Regions from separate parts of the Devosia lacusdianchii genome, predicted to be linked through region 2. Evidence: predicted binding sites of a transcription regulator. Region 2 holds the regulator's gene; each other region holds the start of a gene.
What was found. The regulator LexA, encoded in region 2, represses DNA repair genes until DNA is damaged. The targets are predictions, from matches to a motif close to TGTTCNNNNTGTGTTCNG.
Positions count from the first base shown of each region.

Region 1: dinB (DNA polymerase IV) is a predicted target of LexA. The motif match lies at 2,338-2,355, and genes of this name have one in related genera.
Region 3: MF606_RS21185 (YifB family Mg chelatase-like AAA ATPase) is a predicted target of LexA. The motif match lies at 2,474-2,491, and genes of this name have one in related genera.

Region 1 covers NZ_CP092483.1:1,106,892-1,111,067, forward strand. Annotated here, with positions in the region: gene phnE (phosphonate ABC transporter, permease protein PhnE) at 1-1,030, shown strand, start outside; gene dinB (DNA polymerase IV) at 1,073-2,320, opposite strand; gene MF606_RS05420 (bifunctional diguanylate cyclase/phosphodiesterase) at 2,540-4,176, shown strand, end outside.
Region 2 covers NZ_CP092483.1:2,203,007-2,207,182, reverse strand. Annotated here, with positions in the region: gene MF606_RS10755 (IlvD/Edd family dehydratase) at 1-1,078, shown strand, start outside; gene MF606_RS21745 (nuclear transport factor 2 family protein) at 1,468-1,887, opposite strand; gene MF606_RS10740 (hypothetical protein) at 1,905-2,243, opposite strand; gene lexA (transcriptional repressor LexA) at 2,243-2,956, opposite strand; gene MF606_RS10730 (molybdopterin molybdotransferase MoeA) at 3,064-4,176, opposite strand, start outside.
Region 3 covers NZ_CP092483.1:4,273,377-4,277,552, reverse strand. Annotated here, with positions in the region: gene MF606_RS21195 (NUDIX domain-containing protein) at 1-453, opposite strand; gene MF606_RS21190 (hypothetical protein) at 456-902, opposite strand; gene MF606_RS21185 (YifB family Mg chelatase-like AAA ATPase) at 899-2,422, opposite strand; gene MF606_RS21180 (SMP-30/gluconolactonase/LRE family protein) at 2,544-3,431, opposite strand; gene MF606_RS21175 (glycoside hydrolase family 25 protein) at 3,658-4,176, shown strand, end outside.

The sequences.
Region 1 (4,176 bases), 1.1 Mb from region 2:
GCTGGTGCCCAATGCCGATGGCAGCATGACCGTCACCTTTGGTGGCGACGACCGGCTGGACATCACGACATCCGAGGTCAACGTCACCGTCGATGGCCAGACCTATCCGGTCGCCATTACCCCCGATGCGGCTCTGGCTTCTGCCGATGCGGCGGGCGCGATCGTGCAGGACGGACAGAAGGTGCTGGTTGACTATGGCTTTGCCGGCCAGGCCGAAATCCGCGACAACCAGGTCTATGTGCAGCGCCGTTTCCTCGGCTGGGCCAACTTCCTCTACGACCCGACTTCGCCGCTCTGGGGCAACGACCTGTTTAGCAGCATCGGCTTGATGTTCAGCGGCGACCGCGTCAACCCGGACATGTCCAACGCGCAGTTCGTGCTGCATCAGTGGCTGAACAACCAGGCCTGGCAGCATGGCGATATCCTGACCAAGCTGTTGCAGACACTGGTCATGGCCTTTGTCGGTACGCTGTTCGCGACACTGCTCGCCTTCCCACTGGCCTTTATCGCCGCGCGTAACATCACGCCCAACCGGCCGGCCAATTGGCTGATGAAGCGCTTCTTCGATTTCATCCGCTCAGTCGATATGCTGATCTGGGCGCTGTTCTTCACCCGTGGCTTCGGCCCCGGACCGATACCCGGCATCGCGGCCATTTTCTTCACCGACACTGGCGCCCTGGGCAAGGTCTATGCGGAGGCGCTAGAAAACGTCGACGACAAGCAGCGTGAAGGCATGAAGTCAGTGGGCGCCAGCCCGGCTGCCGTCAATCGTTATGGCGTTGTGCCGCAGGTGCTGCCGGTCTTCGTGTCGCAGTCGCTCTATTTCTGGGAAAGCAATACGCGTTCGGCGACGGTGATCGGTGCGGTGGGGGCGGGCGGTATCGGTCTCAAGCTGCTGGAGGCGATGGGCACCAACTCCGACTGGGACAAGGTTGCCTATATGGTGCTGCTGATCCTGGGCGTAGTGTTCGTGTTCGACAACATCTCCAATGCCATCCGGTCGCGGTTGATCGGGCCTGCCGCGCATTGATGCGAACCTCTTACCTCGCCCCTCTGGGGAGGGGTAAGAGAGCTACAGCTGCTTCTCCGCCAGCTCCCTGAACGCGTCTGGTACCGAGCGTGGCGCTTCCAGTATCACCGATCCATAGCCGATGGCATCCCAGCCGAAGCGGTTGCGGACCTTGTCCATGGCCCCATCGGCCTGGCGCCGCGCCGCACCTGTGCGGGTGCCGGGGCGGCGCGCATCCTCGGCGCCGCCTAGCGTAAACTCGAACTGCATGGCCCGGTCGGGCACGAGATGCGATACCGAAATGGCGAGCAGGGAGATGTCGCGTTCGTGCGGAAACTCCTGGCGCACGCCTCGCACCAGCTCCTCAGCGACTTCCGCGATGGTGGTGGTTGCCGAGATCGGCGCTCCGAGCGTCATGGCCCGGGTCACCGCACGCATATCGGCGAAACGCACGCGAGTGGTGATCGTCCGGCCAGACCATTCTTTGCCGCGCAGTCGCGAGCCGATGCGGTCGGCCAGGAGCCGCAGGGTAGGGCGGAACACCTGTTCGCGGAACGGCCTGCGTCCCAGCGCCGACTGCGCTCCCGCCGAGCGGGCCCGATGGTCGGTGACGATGGCGCGCGGATCGCGGTTCCAGGCGAGCGCAAACAGCTTCTCGCCGGCGGCATGGCCAAGCAGGCGTTCCAGCGAACCGCCGGTCGTCTGCGCCAACTGGCCGATGGTCACCACGCCCTCCTCGGCCAGCTTGGCCTTGGTGACCGGCCCGACACCCCACATCAACTCCACCGGCAATTCGTGCAAAAATTCCAGCTCGCGGGCCGGGTCGATCACGACCATGCCGTCGGGTTTGGCGACTTGCGAGCCAATCTTGGCCAAATGCTTGGTACGCGCCACCCCCACCGATATCGGCAGGCCGAGTTCATCGCGCACGCGGCGGCGGATGGCGATGGCTATGGTCTCCGGCGAGCCGAACAGATGTTCCGTCCCAGCCACATCGGCAAAGGCTTCGTCGATAGAGATGCGCTCGACGAGCGGCGTGTAATCGTCGAGGATTTTCATCGCAGCGTCGCCGAGCCGCTGATACTCCCCGAAGTGGCCGCCGACGAATATCAACTGCGGGCAGAGTTCCTTCGCCTTGCGCCCCGGCATGCCGCCATAAACACCGAACCGCTTGGCTTCGTAAGACGCCGCCAGCACGACGCCGCCACCGACCGCGATCGGCTTGCCGCGCAGGCCAGGGTCCAGCAATTGCTCGACCGAGGCATAGAATGCGTCGAGGTCAGCATGAAGGATTGTCGCCGCATCCACGATTTCACCTTGTTGACGAATAGAACATAAAGGGAACAAATACGCCGGGGAGTCAAGGTCGGTCACAACCGGATTCACCGTCATGTGGTCCGTTACGGTCGGCTTGTTTTTGGCATGGTGCCGTCGTGTCCAAAAAGTGAAAACGGAGAAAACCCTTCCGTAACACCACGTTAAGTGAAGTTACTTAGGGTATGCCGGCTCATCTTTACTGGCGGCGTTCCCTTGTTCTCAGTAGTCGATTTCTTTTTTGTCGGGCACGACTTCCGCTTCGTTGCCATGGCCGCTGTCGTGTGCCTCATCTCCTCCTATGCCTGCATGAGCCTTGTGCGGCATGGACGCCGCACCGAAGGGGGCATGCGCACCTTGTGGAACGCGGTGGCGGCGGTAGCTGTGGGCTTCGGCATCTGGGCCACGCATTTCCTTGCGGTGCTGGCCTTTCGGCCCGGCTTCGATTTCGCCTACGACATCGCGCTAACCGCCGTCTCGCTGGGCTTAGCCATCGCTGTCTGTGCCCTCGGCATTGCCATGGCCATGCACGGTACCGGCAAGAAGGACCACTTTCTTGGCGGCGCGGTGGTGGGTATCGCGATTTCGACCATGCACTATACCGGCATTGCCGCGCTGGTGATGGGCGGCAGCATTGGTTGGGATAGCGGCATGGTCGCCATCTCGATCATCGCCGGCATGATCCTTGGTGGCATCTCTTTCGTGACCGCCATGTCGGGAGGCTGGAAGAACCTGGCGCTGGGCACAGCGCTGCTGACGGCGGCGATCTGTGCGATGCACTTCACGGCCATGGGTGCGGCCGACTTCTCGATGTGCTTCCCGCTGACCGCCAACGGCAACCTGGCCGGCGGCTGGATTGCTGCAGCCGTTGCGTTCGTTTCGCTACTGATCCTCGCCGCAGCGTTCGGCAGCGTGCTGCTCGACGAGGCCGACCGTCGTCGCACGGCGCGCGAACGCGAGCGCGAGAAGGCTGATGCCGAGAGGCTCAGCGAGGTCACCGGCCGACTGGAACTGGCAATGCGTCACATGGCGCAAGGCCTCAGCCTCTATGACAGCCATGGCGTGCTGCGCCTGCACAACAAGCGACTGCCCCTTCTGCTCGGGCTCGACCCGGAAACCGACCTGACGGGCAAGACCTTCCGCGAGGTCTGCCGGCTGGCCATCATCGGCCCGGGCCCTGCGCCCGCCAATGTCGAAGACCTTGCCGATCGCGTCGTCGCCCAGCACCAGCCGCTTATCCACGGCGCGGGCGGCGATGTCGTGCACACCTTCGCCAATGACCGCTCGGTGCGCGTCACCCACAATCCGATCGGCGATGGCTCTTGGGTGGCCACCATCGACGACATTACCGAGCGGCGGCGATCGGAGGAAGCGATTGCCCACCTGGCGCGCCATGACAGCCTGACCGGATTGCCGAACCGCGCGCTGTTCAACGAACGCTTTGAGGCGGCTCTCAACGAAGCCGATGCCGGCGACAACAATCTGGCCGTCATCGCCATCGATCTCGACCGGTTCAAGGAAATCAACGATACCTATGGCCACGCCGCAGGCGACGGCGTGCTGCAGGCTCTCGCCAACCGCCTTACCGAGGGACTAAAGGATGGCGAAGTCGTCGCCCGGCTCGGCGGCGATGAGTTCGGCGCGCTTAAATCCTTCACCTCGATGGATAACCTGCGCGACTTTCTCGCGCGCATCGAAGCGGCCCTATTTGGTCGCGTTGCCATCGACGGCACCGAACTCAGCACTGCGGGCAGCATTGGCGTCGCCATCTATCCCGACGACGGCGCGGACCGCTCCAAACTCATGAGCAATGCCGACCTGGCCATGTATCGGGCCAAGGCCGAGTTCGACCG
Region 2 (4,176 bases):
CACCGGCAAGCGTATCGTCGACATGGTACATGAAGATCTCAAGCCATCCGACATCCTGACCAAGGACAATTTCATCAATACGATCGTGGTCAATTCCGCCATTGGTGGGTCGACCAATGCGCCGATCCACATCCAGGCCATTGCCCGCCACATCGGCGTCGAGCTGGAGTTGCAGGATTTCCAGACCCATGGCCACAAGGTGCCGCTGCTGGTGAACCTGCAGCCGGCCGGGGAGTATCTGGGCGAGGACTACTATCATGCCGGTGGCGTGCCGGCGGTGGTCAACGAACTGATGACCCAGGGCCTGATCCGCGAGAACGCACCGACCGTCAACGGCAAGACCATTGGCGAGAACTGCCGCAATACGCCGATTCAGGACGACAAGGTCATCCGTCACTTCGACAACCCGCTCAAGACCGATGCGGGCTTCCTCGTGCTGCGCGGTAATCTCTTCGACAACGCCATCATGAAGACATCAGTGATCTCGTCGGAATTCCGCGAGCGCTACCTCAACAACCCCGAACATCCGGGCATGTTCGAAGGCAAGGCGGTGGTGTTCGACGGGCCGGAGGACTACCACCACCGGATCGACGATCCGTCGCTCGAAATCGACGAAAACACGCTGCTGTTCATGCGCGGTGCCGGCCCTATCGGCTATCCGGGTGCTGCCGAGGTCGTGAACATGCGGCCGCCATCCTACCTGATCAAGAAGGGCATTCACGCCCTGGCCTGTATCGGCGACGGCCGGCAGTCGGGCACGTCGGGCTCGCCCTCGATCCTCAACGCTTCGCCGGAAGCGGCGGCCGGTGGCAATCTCGCTATCCTGCGTACCGGCGACCGGGTGCGGATTGACCTTAACAAGGGCCAGGCCAATATCCTGATCTCTGACGAGGAAATCGCGACCCGCCGGGCCGACCTGGAAGCCACCGGCGGTTACAAGTTCCCCAAGCACCAGACGCCGTGGCAGGAAATCCAGCGCGGCATTGTCGACCAGCTCGGCAATGGCGCAGTGCTCAAGCCCGCTGTGGCCTATCAGCGCATCGCCCAGACCAACGGCGTACCGCGGGATAATCACTAAGGTTCGCGGGTCGGCAAACCAAAAGGCCCGCTCTTCGGCGGGCCTTTTTCTTGCCGGCTACTGTGAATTCGCGTCGATGCGCTGCCTAAGACATGGCGCGCTCTGTCGCGTTCGCCGCAGCCTGTCGAACCACGAGGTCGTGGCACCCAAGCCTCCACTCGCTCGATCTCGTGGTTCGATAAGCGCGCCGTGAGGTCTCCGATAGTGAGGCGGATCAACCGCGACGCGCCTCGAACCGCCCTTCGGTTCCATCCTCATCGCCCGGCTTGTCCGGGTGATCGATGCTTCAGCACGTGCGGAGAAATGGACTGCTTGGCCAGGCCGGGCAATGACGATCCACAAATGGATCGCTCAGTCCAGCGCCTTAGGCCGGTCCGACATCCTACCACCTAGCGAAGCCGGGCATTGGTCACCGGGGTGGGCTGAGATGTTCGTGCACGATCTTCCAGCCGTCCGGCCGCTTCGCCAAAACCGAGGTTCCGCGACCTGAGCCGGCTTCGCGCTTGCCATTGACGGTGGCCTGCCAATGAAAGGTGTATGCAACTGGCTGCACCGTCGCCTGCCGCGATCCAGCGTAGCGCCTCGATTCGATAGATTTCTTCGGTCAGAACAGCCCAAGTTGCCTCGAAGGCCGCCCGGATCGCCGCCAGGCCGCTATGGGAGCCGTCGCTAAACCAGAACACTGCATCATCAGCGATTAGCGGCGCGACATCACCGAAATCGTGATGGTTGATCCGCTCGGCATATTCGGCCATCACCGCCGCCGCTTCCGCAGCAATATGCTCTGGGTTGGAGGCCCCATCGCTCAAAGCCCGGCCTCCTGAACTCAGTCGCCGGCAAGGCGCGTGTTCACCGTAGTCCAGCGGCCGCTGGGGTCGCATTGCAGCAGCAGGCTGTCGTTGTTGCGTATGCCAACCACGGCACCGATCGAGGAAAACTTGTCCTCGAGCACGCAACCGACCACTGGGGTATCGGGCTCGCCCGCTTCCCAGCCGGTTCCGGCGCGGCAGACGGCGACACCGCCGCCTGCATTGATACCGACGCCCGCCGTGAAGGCCACGTCGCCGACCCAGCAGCGAGTCTCGCGTGCGGACACTTCCTGCGCAAGCGACGGGCCGCCCTGCGCTGCAACCAGCATCAGGGCCAGAAGCAGCGCGGCGCGCATCAGTACTTCCTCAACAGGCCAACAAGGCGTCCCTGAACCTTGACGCGATCAGGCGGGAAAATGCGTGTTTCGTAAGCCGGGTTGGCGGCTTCGAGAGCGATGGTATTTCCCTTGCGACGCAAGCGCTTGAGGGTCGCTTCTTCATCATCCACGAGAGCAACGATGATCTCGCCTGTGCTGGCGGCATCCTGCTTCTTGATCAGCACGGTATCGCCATCGAAAATGCCGGCCTCGATCATCGAGTCACCGCGCACTTCGAGTGCATAATGTTCGCCGGCGCCGAGCATTTCGGGCGGCACCATGATGGTGTGGGAATGGGTCTGAATCGCCTCGATCGGCGTGCCGGCCGCGATCCGTCCCATAACAGGAATGGAAATTGGTCGCGCATAGTCCTCGCCAGAGGATACGCGCGCGGGAGGCGACGCCACCTTGCCCAGATTGCCTTCGATAACCGATGGCTCGAAGCGCGCCTTGCGGCCGCCGAGCGAGGGGTTCATCGAATCGGGGAGCTTGACCACCTCCAGTGCGCGGGCCCGATTGGGCAGGCGGCGGATGAAGCCGCGTTCTTCGAGCGCGGTGATCAGCCGATGGATGCCAGACTTGGACGCCAGATCGAGCGCATCCTTCATCTCATCGAACGATGGCGGGATGCCGCTTTCCTTCATCCTCTCGTGGATGAACATCAGCAGCTCGTGTTGTTTGCGCGTCAGCATTGGCCCCTCGGAAACAGAATCGGAACATAGGCAGAACGACTATACGTGTTCCAGTTATGTTCTGCAATATGCTGATATGCTCATCAGTCTTGCGGGCGCCAAGACAATCAGAACGCGTCGATGGCGAGCGCTTCGACAATCGTTCCTGCGTCTTGCCCCGGATCGAATTCAGGTTGGACAATCAGCATTTCTGCCTGGGCCAAAGACGAAGTATGGCCGCTGTCGGTCTGCGATATCGGGAAAAGCTCTGGTCCGGTCGGCGTATGGATGAGCTGTGCGCGCATGAAGTGGCGGCGCGCTGTATTGGCTGGCGTCGGGCCGGCCAGCGGAAGATACCATTTGCTGAGGCCCGTATATCCAACCCAGCGGCGCAGGGCGGGTTTAATGAAGACGATGGCCGTGACCATGGCCGACACGGGATTGCCTGGTAGGCCGAAGATCAGTGTCTTGCCGCGGGTGCCGAACATCAGCGGCTTGCCGGGGCGCATGTTGATCTTCCAGAAGTCGAGGGTTACGCCGAGTTCGACGAGGATCTCCTGGACGATGTCATGATCGCCGACGCTGGCGCCGCCAGTCGTGATCAGGATGTCGGGCTCGGCTGCGAAGATGGTCTCCAGCGTTTGCCGGAGGGCGGCGCGATCGTCGCGGGCTATGCCGTAGTCGGTGACTGTTTCGGCATAAGGATGGAGCAAGGGGCGGAGGCCGAAGCTATTAGAGGCGACGATCTGGTCGGGGCCCAGCGCGGTGCCGGGCAAAACCAGTTCGTCGCCGGTGGCCAGCAGGGCAATGGCCGGGCGCCGAGCTACGACAAGGCTATCGGCATTGGCGGCAGCGGCCACGGCCAGTTGCACCGGTGCCAGGCGGACGCCGGGATCGATGAGTTGGTCCCCGGTGGCGAAGTCGTTGCCGAGCGGGCGGACACTGTGGCCCTGGCGCGGGCGGGTGTTGAAGCGGACCATGCCGCCCTCGGCCTCGGCTTCTTCCTGCATGATCACCGTATCAGCGCCCGGAGGGACTGGGGCGCCGGTGAAGATGCGGACAGTCTGACCGGCCTCTATCGATCCGCCATAAGCAGCGCCGGCTTGCGAGGTTCCGACCATGGTGAGGCGGTGGCCGTCGACAATGTCCGCTGCGCGGACGGCGTAGCCGTCCATGGCGCTGGCATTGAAAGGCGGCTGATCGTGCCGCGCAACCACCGGTTCCAGCAGAACCCGCCCCGC
Region 3 (4,176 bases), 2.1 Mb from region 2:
TCAGAACACCGAATGCATCAGCGGCAGCTTGATGGGGTGCGGAAAGCCGCGCGCCAGTTCGTCCCAGAATTCGCCATGTAAGGCCGCGGGAAAAACGTGACCTGCGGGCAAGGCATAGCGGGCGAACCAGCCGGCTTCGGCAATCGATTCATCGAGAGCGGGGTTGCGGCCCACATCGATCTCGCCCGCGACGTAGTCGGCGATATACCAGAATTTGACCAGCCGGCCGGAGGAGTCGATGAGCTCGTCGATATAGGCCATGGCGCGCGCCTTGGCGACGATGCCGGTCTCCTCGAAAGCCTCGCGCTCCGCGGTAGCGGACAGCTCCTCCCCATCCTCGACGCCACCGCCGGGCGGGGCCCAGAAATCGTGAACGCCTAGGCGGAAATGCCGAACCAGCAGCAGGCTCTGCCCGCGTATAACCAGCGCACCCGCCGAAATCCTGTGCCGCATGATCAATCCCCGTTTCGAGCGCCAGCCAGCCAATCCGGCATGATATCGAGCAGCGCCTGCTCAGGGTGCTGCGCCAGGGCATCGAGCCTTTCCAGCTCAGCATCCGCCACGGTTCTAAACAGGGGCGCCGCCTCGCGCCAGCGATCCCGTACGAGATTTCCCGATCGTTGAGCGCCAGGCGATCGCGCGGCACATTGACCTTGAGAAACCACCATCCGGTCGCCGGGTTGTGTCATCGCGCTGTATTCCGTCCATCTGCGCCGGTCCATCGGCATAGCCGGCTTCCCGCTGCAGCGATGCATCCTGGTGTCGAGGCCGGCATAATGCAGGCTCACGACCCCATCGCGCCCGATCTCGACGACCAGGTCGCAGCGGCCGTCCGGCAGGATGATCGCCTCGCTGTCGCGCGCTCGGCTATAGGACCATTGATGGAGCACCGCTTCCGTCACGCCGCACCGAAATTGAGCCGGTAGCTCAGGGCTTCGGCAATATGGGGGCGCGCCACCCTGTCCACACCGGCCAGATCGGCCAGGGTCCGCGCCACCTTGAGCACACGGTGATAGGCGCGGGCCGACAGGCTGAAGCGCTCGGCCGCCTGCAGCAGCAGGATTTGACTGTCCTTGTCGGGATTGACCACCGCTTCGATCAGCGTCGGGCCGGCGGCGGCATTGGTGAAGATATCGGGCGCGCCGTACTCGACAAAGCGCTGGCGCTGCGTCTGGCGGGCGCGGGAAACGCGCTCGGCAACGACGCTGGAACTCTCAGCTGCCTCGGCTGGGGCGATCATGTCGGCGGCGGTCACCGCCGGCACGTCAATGCGGATATCAATGCGATCCAGAAATGGCCCCGAAACCCGGCCCTGGTAATCGTCGGCGCAGGCACGGCCGCGCCGGCAGGTGTGACCGGGCGTACCTGCCAGCCCGCACTTGCAGGGATTCATCGCAGCAATAAGCTGCACACGGCTCGGATAGCTCACCCGCGCATTGGCGCGCGCGATGACGGTTTCACCACTTTCAAGCGGCTGGCGCAGGCTATCGAGCACGCTCGGCGCGAATTCGGGCAGTTCGTCGAGAAACAGCACGCCATTATGGGCGAGGCTGACCTCACCCGGCCGGACCTTGAGCCCACCCCCCACCAAGGCCGCCATCGAGGCGGAGTGATGTGGTGCCCGGAACGGCCGGCGATCGGAAATAGCGCCGCCCGCCAGTTCACCGGCAATGGACTGGATGATGGAAATATCGAGCAGTTCACGCGGATCGAGCGGCGGCAGGATGGAAGGCAGCCGCGCTGCCAGCATGGATTTTCCCGCACCGGGCGGCCCGATCATCAGCATGTTGTGGCCACCGGCAGCCGCCACTTCGAGTGCGCGCCGCGCCACCAGCTGACCGCGCACTTCACTGAGGTCCGGCAGGTTGCCCTTGGCGATATGCTTGCGCGGCACCGGCCGGGCGGCAAGCTGGTGGCCGGTCAGGTGATTGACCAGCGCCAGGAGGCTTTCCGCCGCGACGATCTCCAGCCCGTCGCCGGCCCAGGCAGCTTCGGCGCCAGAGAGCTGGGCGCAGATCAATCCCAGGTCGCGCCCTTGCGCCGCGATCGCCGCCGGCAGGATGCCGCCGACATGGGCCAGCCTCCCATCGAGGCCGAGCTCGCCCAGCGCCAGGTAGCCGTCGAGCGCATCCTGTGGAATGGCGCCGATGGCGGCCATGATGGCCAGCGCTATCGGCAGGTCGTAATGGCTGCCTTCCTTGGGCAGGTCGGCAGGCGCCAGATTGATGGTGATGCGCTTGGGCGGCAGGCCCAGGCCCGAAGCGACCAGCGCCGCCCGCACCCGTTCGCCCGATTCCTTGACTGCCTTGTCGGGCAATCCGACGAGAATGAAATTGGGCAGGCCCGGCGCAATCTGCACCTGCACATCCACCGGCACCGCCTCAATGCCCTGGAACGCCACTGTCGCTACACGGGTGACCATGCGCTTTTCCCCAAGCCCCGGGCGAGCTTAGCAAAGCGGCTGGTTCCGAACAAGAACGTAAAGCGAACAACATGCACACAGCGGAAGCGGGCGCTCCCGCCGCTGGGACCGGGGCCAGGCCTCAAGGAAAGCCGGCATGCTGCGCGCCCACCGGCACGGCAAAGACCTTACCGGTGGGCCGGGTGGGTGCATCGCTGCCCCAGGCATTGGCGACGATGAACAACGTCCTGCCGTCAGCGCCGCCGAGCATGCAGGCAAAGCACATAAGGCTCGGGTCAACCCCAACCTCGTCGAGCACTTGGCCACCTTCTGCTATCCGGATGCAGCGCGGGCCGGAAGTGGCCCAGACGGCGCCTTCGGCATCAAGGCAGATACCGTCGGCGCCCTGGCCTTCGATGCGGGCCCAGAGGCGCCGGTTTTCCAGGCTCCCGTCTTCGGCGATGTCGAAGGCCGTCAGCTCCGCCGAAAAGGATTCGGCGACGATCAGGGTCTTGTTGTCAGGCGTCACCACCATGCCATTGGGGAAAGCGAGCTCCTGGGCCACCTGTCGTACGGTGCCATCGGGCGAGACGAGGCCGATGACGCCGGGCCTGAGGCCGGTGCGCTGGAACTCGACATAGCTGGCCATCGGCCCGCCCTCCAGCGCCTCGTTGATGCTGTTGACATAGATATTGCCGCGCCCATCGACGACGAGCTCGTTGCAGCCAAACGCCGACAGGGTCGCAAGGTCGCTATGGGTGGCGAAAGCGCCGTCCGCCTGCCGGCGCAGCAGCTTGTTCTGCCAGGCATGGGCCACCAGCAGCGTGCCGTCGGCCAACCAGTCGATCGAGAAGGGCAGGGAAACGACAGCCGCCTCGACACGGCGCTGCCCGCTGGCGTCGATTGAATAGAGTTTCTGGCCGATCCAGTCGGCAAACCACAGCCTGCCCTCGTGCCAGCGCGGGCATTCGCCCATCATGATGCCGTCGGTGACGGTTTGCAATTGGGGCGACTTGTCGTTGGTGGACATCGTGCTTCTCCGAGTTTGAGCCACTGGATCGGTCAGCACAATGTCGCGCGAAGATCGGCTATTTCGACAACCGGGGAGAATCCGGTGCTCAGGGCACAGAGAAACACAAAGCGAACGAAAGATGGCTTGTTAACCACGTCGCTTGCCACAAAGGTAAACCTAATCACCCATTAACCCGACCATGTTGATTCAAAGGCTCAATTTGTCTTTGCGTCGAGTACTTTTCATGCGCGTCAGCCTGCCTTTTCCCTCGTTTTCCGCGATCGCAAAGGGCACGATTTCGGCGCTGCTGGCCGCCTTGCTGGTCGCCTGTTCGTCGGGTGGCGGGCTCTATGGTCCGATCCAGGGCGATAACCGGCCCCATTCCGGCGTCGACCGCGCCCGCGGCATGCCCATCCAGGGTATCGACGTGGCCCGCTACCAGGAGAACGTGGATTTCCGTACGGCCTTCCAGAGCGGCATCCACTTCGTGTTCATGAAGGCCACCGAGGGCAAGGACTATATCGACCCCAATTTCCGCACCAATTGGGTGCGGGCGCGCGATGCCGGCATGCCGCGTGGCGCCTATCACTTCATGACCTGGTGCTCGCTGGCGTCCGAACAGGCCGCGTGGTTCACGCAGAACGTACCCAACGACCCCGATGCGCTGCCGCCGGTGCTCGATCTCGAGTGGAACAACCACTCGAGCTGCCGCAACAAACCCAGCCGTGCCGACGCTCTCGAAAAGATCCGCGTCATGCTCGAC